2 regions of the Vibrio sp. Vb0349 genome follow, and region 2 is predicted to be linked to the other one. Evidence: predicted binding sites of a transcription regulator. Region 2 holds the regulator's gene; the other holds the start of a gene.
The links. The regulator CRP, encoded in region 2, controls carbon source genes, mostly activating them, when cyclic AMP is high. The targets are predictions, from matches to a motif close to TGTGANNNNNNTCACA.

Region 1 (2,207 bases), on a different contig from region 2:
GGCTCACCATCCATCGAGTCGTAAAAGTCATTTAGACAAAATACTCGAGTGATAAAATTTTCTTTCAATACAGGGTCGTTAAGTCTGCCATCCTCTTCAACAGGCAACCAAGGCATTTTTTGCATCAATGTTTGTGTATACAAGCCAACACCTTCTTTCGCAGCACTGTTCTTGCTGTAAACCTTGACTCGCTCCATGCCACAAGTTGGTGACTTAGCACAAACGATGTAACCACAAAGCTGCTCACTTTGAAGTTCATCTACTTTATTGGCCGAGTAAGTGAGCATATTGTCGGTATGATCATTTTCTGGATTTTTGGTTTCAACCAATGCAACACGCTCTTCATTAGAAACAAGACGAATGGTTGGACGGGGTACTGGCATACCTACGCCGACTTCAGGGCATACCGAAATAAAGTCAAAATACGGGCTAAGCTCTTTAGTCACAAAGTTGCTCACCTTATGACCAGAGTCAAAACGCACTCGTTCACCCAAAACACACGAACTGATACCTACTTTGATCGAAGATTCCATGATGACGCATCCCTATACAAAAAGTTTTATTGTATAACTTATAGCAAGCCTTTCCAGATTGTACAAGAAAATAAGTTGTACAATTTAATCGTTTTACTTCACTCGAAAGTATTTCGATCAACCAGCTTTCAGAAAAAAGTTTGGCCCAAAAACAAAGAATTTGTGCGCGCAATCGACAAACTGCTCAAAAGCAAATCGATTGCTCTTTTGGTTTCAACAGATTTAGTTATCAATAGGAGTTGCAGTTTCTAAATGCGTGGTTTTTGTGACTAAGCTCTCAAGGGGCTACTGTACGTCCCGATATTATTGCCTCAACGAAAACGAACAAGTTCAACAGAATTGGTAATAGCGTTCTATAATAGAGGCGTTTTATCAAAACAAAACTTTGGAGAGCACTTATGGCAACCCCACACATTAACGCACAACCAGGTGATTTCGCTGAAACAGTTCTGATGCCAGGCGACCCGTTGCGCGCTAAATACATCGCTGAAACGTTCCTAGAAGATGTGAAACAAGTTTGTGACGTTCGCAACATGTTCGGCTTTACTGGCACTTACAAAGGCAAAAAAGTTTCTGTAATGGGCCACGGCATGGGTATCCCGTCTTGCTGTATCTACGTACACGAGCTAATCGCTGAATACGGCGTGAAAAACGTTATCCGTGTGGGTAGCTGTGGTGCAGTACGTGACGACGTGAAACTAATGGACGTTGTTATCGGTATGGGTGCTTCTACAGACTCTAAAGTTAACCGTATCCGTTTTAACAACCACGATTTCGCAGCAATCGCTGATTACGGTCTTCTAGAAGAAGCAGTTAACCAAGCACGCGCTCAGGAAGTGCCTGTAAAAGTAGGTAACGTATTCTCTGCAGACCTGTTCTACACACCAGAAGCAGACATCTTCGAGAAGATGGAAAAACTAGGCATCCTAGGTGTAGACATGGAAGCGGCTGGTATCTACGGCGTAGCAGCTGACCTAGGCGCGAAAGCACTGACTATCCTGACAGTTTCTGACCACATCATCCGTGGTGAAAAACTAGGCTCAGAAGAGCGTCAGAAGTCGTTCAACGACATGATGAAAGTTGCACTAGAAACTGCAATCAACATCTAAGAACAAATAGTAAGTAATAATTTGCAGCCAGAGTTATGCTGGCTGCCCGAATTATCCCGAGGGGGCGATTGTGTCTAACGGCGAACTGCCAAAAGACGCAGATGGGTTACAACTCAACTTTTGTAAAACATTGGCGTGTGACAACTTTGGATTGAGTGATGCAAAGCGTTACGTTCTGCAACATGCGAACCCTAAGCGTCCGGCGATGGTATGCCGTGAATGTGGAGCTTTCCCCCCCTTACTTAATAATCGCGATGTCGTGAACGAACTTCATCGCCTGCGGCACGTCCACAGTGACGGGTTGCCTGCTTGCCGTAATGATGATTGCGACAACTTTGGACTTTCTGTCCACACTCACAAACACCTCTATCACGCTTTCGGTTACAGTGGCGATCGCCAACGTTACCGCTGTAAAGTGTGTCAAAGTACCTTTGTCGACAAGTGGTCTGGTGCCAACAAGAAGCTTCAATTTCAAGAGAACTTGATGGGCTTGTTGTTTACGGGATATTCCGTACGAGAAATCTGCCGTAAGCTTAGTATTAACCCAAAAACCTTTTACGACCAT
Region 2 (2,207 bases):
TTTGGCCCACAAGCTAATGACTTCCCGGGATTAGAAGAGTTTTTCCGTAAGTTCGGGCATGACGGCACTGGCAGCGTGCGCCGTTATCTGCACACGTTTGACGAAGCGGTTCCCTACAATCAAATGCCAGGCACGTTTACACCGTGGCAAGACTTACCCGAAAACAGCGACGTGCTGTTTTATGAAGGGTTACATGGTGGCGTGGTCGATGGCGATGTTAATGTTGCTCAACATGTGGATTTCTTAATTGGCATGGTGCCGATTGTGAACTTAGAGTGGATCCAAAAATTCGTACGTGACACTCGCGATCGCGGCCATTCGCGTGAAGCGGTAATGGACTCAATCGTGCGATCCATGGACGATTACCTCAACTATATCACTCCGCAGTTTTCTCGTACTCACATCAACTTCCAGCGCGTACCGACCGTTGATACTTCCAACCCACTTAATGCAAAAGGCATCCCTAGTTTGGATGAGAGTTTTGTGGTGATTCGCCTACGCGGTATCAAGAATGTCGACTTCCCATATCTGCTGGCCATGATTGATGGCTCATTCATGTCACGCCACAACACGATTGTCGTACCCGGCGGTAAGATGAGCTTTGCAATGGAGCTCATAGTTCGGCCTATCCTACAACAGCTCATCGAAACAGGGAAAATTGGCTAAAAACCTGCCTGCGAAGATGTTTACTTTTCATACCGTGATCATGTGCACAGTTTTGCTTACAAAATCTCAATCATGGCACGATTAAAATCAAGAAATCGTTTTCGAAAAAGGATACTATTTCTTACCGAAACACAAGAGAGCTTGCAGCATATAAAAAGTGCTCTTATTCTAGTAGGCCTAATTCAGGCTTAGCTAAAATATGGATAGCGCAAGCGTACCCTGCAGAGGAAGTGAGATATTATGGTTCTAGGTAAACCTCAAACCGACCCAACATTAGAGTGGTTTCTTTCACACTGTCATATTCATAAGTACCCTTCAAAGAGCACGCTAATTCACGCGGGCGAAAAGGCAGAAACTTTGTACTACATCGTTAAAGGTTCTGTTGCGGTTCTTATCAAAGACGAAGAAGGTAAGGAGATGATCCTTTCTTACCTAAACCAAGGAGACTTTATTGGTGAACTTGGTCTATTCGAGGAAGACCAAGAGCGCACAGCTTGGGTTCGTGCTAAATCTCCTTGTGAAGTTGCTGAAATTTCTTTCAAGAAGTTCCGTCAGCTTATCCAAGTAAACCCAGACATCCTAATGCGTCTTTCTGCGCAGATGGCTCGTCGTCTTCAAGTAACTAGCCAAAAAGTGGGTGACCTGGCGTTCCTAGACGTAACTGGTCGTATCGCTCAGACGCTTCTGAACCTTGCAAAACAACCAGACGCAATGACTCACCCAGACGGCATGCAAATCAAGATCACTCGTCAAGAAATCGGTCAAATTGTTGGCTGTTCTCGTGAGACAGTAGGTCGTATCTTGAAGATGCTAGAAGAGCAGAACCTAATCTCTGCTCACGGTAAAACCATCGTGGTTTACGGTACTCGTTAATCTCGAACTAGAGTGACACGAACAAAACTATAAAAGCCACCAATGGCAACATTGGTGGCTTTTTATTTACTCATGACCAAATGAGATAGGGTGCAGCGAACACTAATGAGTAAGCTTAACAGGTTAACCCTAAAACTTAGCCATTCGTACTTTCAAAGATTTTGTCAGCTGAAGCGGCCACGAAACCTGGGTACAAATCACCATTTTCCATCGGATAGCGCTTAGCAAATTCATAAAACCCGCCAGGGATAATTTCAGTGCCTTCGCTAAAACGAACCGCTACTTTATCTGCCATGGTCGATGACTGCTCTAGCAACACCTCAGGAGTGCCCTTCACTTCACCACCATTTTCATTAATGGTAAACCCAGCGGTACGCAGATGATCGTTTACCTGCTTCACTTCTTCATATTCATTGAGCTGGTTAACGCTCACCGTGAAGTGGTTTGCTCCGTAACCATGCGCCGCAAGCCAAGATGCGTACTCACTTTCTTTAGCCAACGTTTGGTAATCAGCAAAGCTTAAATCCCACAAGCGTCCACCATGTAAGAATGCGCTATCGTTCAGCTTGTCAGCATCGACTTGTGCCACCAAATTTTTCACAATCTCTTGTAGCTCAGACGAGCACTCTTCAACTTTTAGCTCACTAATAAATACTTTAGGTTGCTTC

Region 1: the regulator CRP is predicted to act here: its motif matches at 798-813, upstream of deoD (purine-nucleoside phosphorylase).

What each region holds. Positions count from the first base shown of each region.
Region 1 is NZ_JAWOTS010000001.1:418,231-420,437, reverse strand. It holds gene R7Q47_RS01920 (YbgA family protein) at 1-533, opposite strand, end outside; gene deoD (purine-nucleoside phosphorylase) at 932-1,642, shown strand; gene R7Q47_RS01910 (hypothetical protein) at 1,713-2,207, shown strand, end outside.
Region 2 is NZ_JAWOTS010000027.1:16,239-18,445, forward strand. It holds gene R7Q47_RS19995 (phosphoribulokinase) at 1-666, shown strand, start outside; gene crp (cAMP-activated global transcriptional regulator CRP) at 907-1,539, shown strand; gene R7Q47_RS20005 (DUF1338 domain-containing protein) at 1,676-2,207, opposite strand, start outside.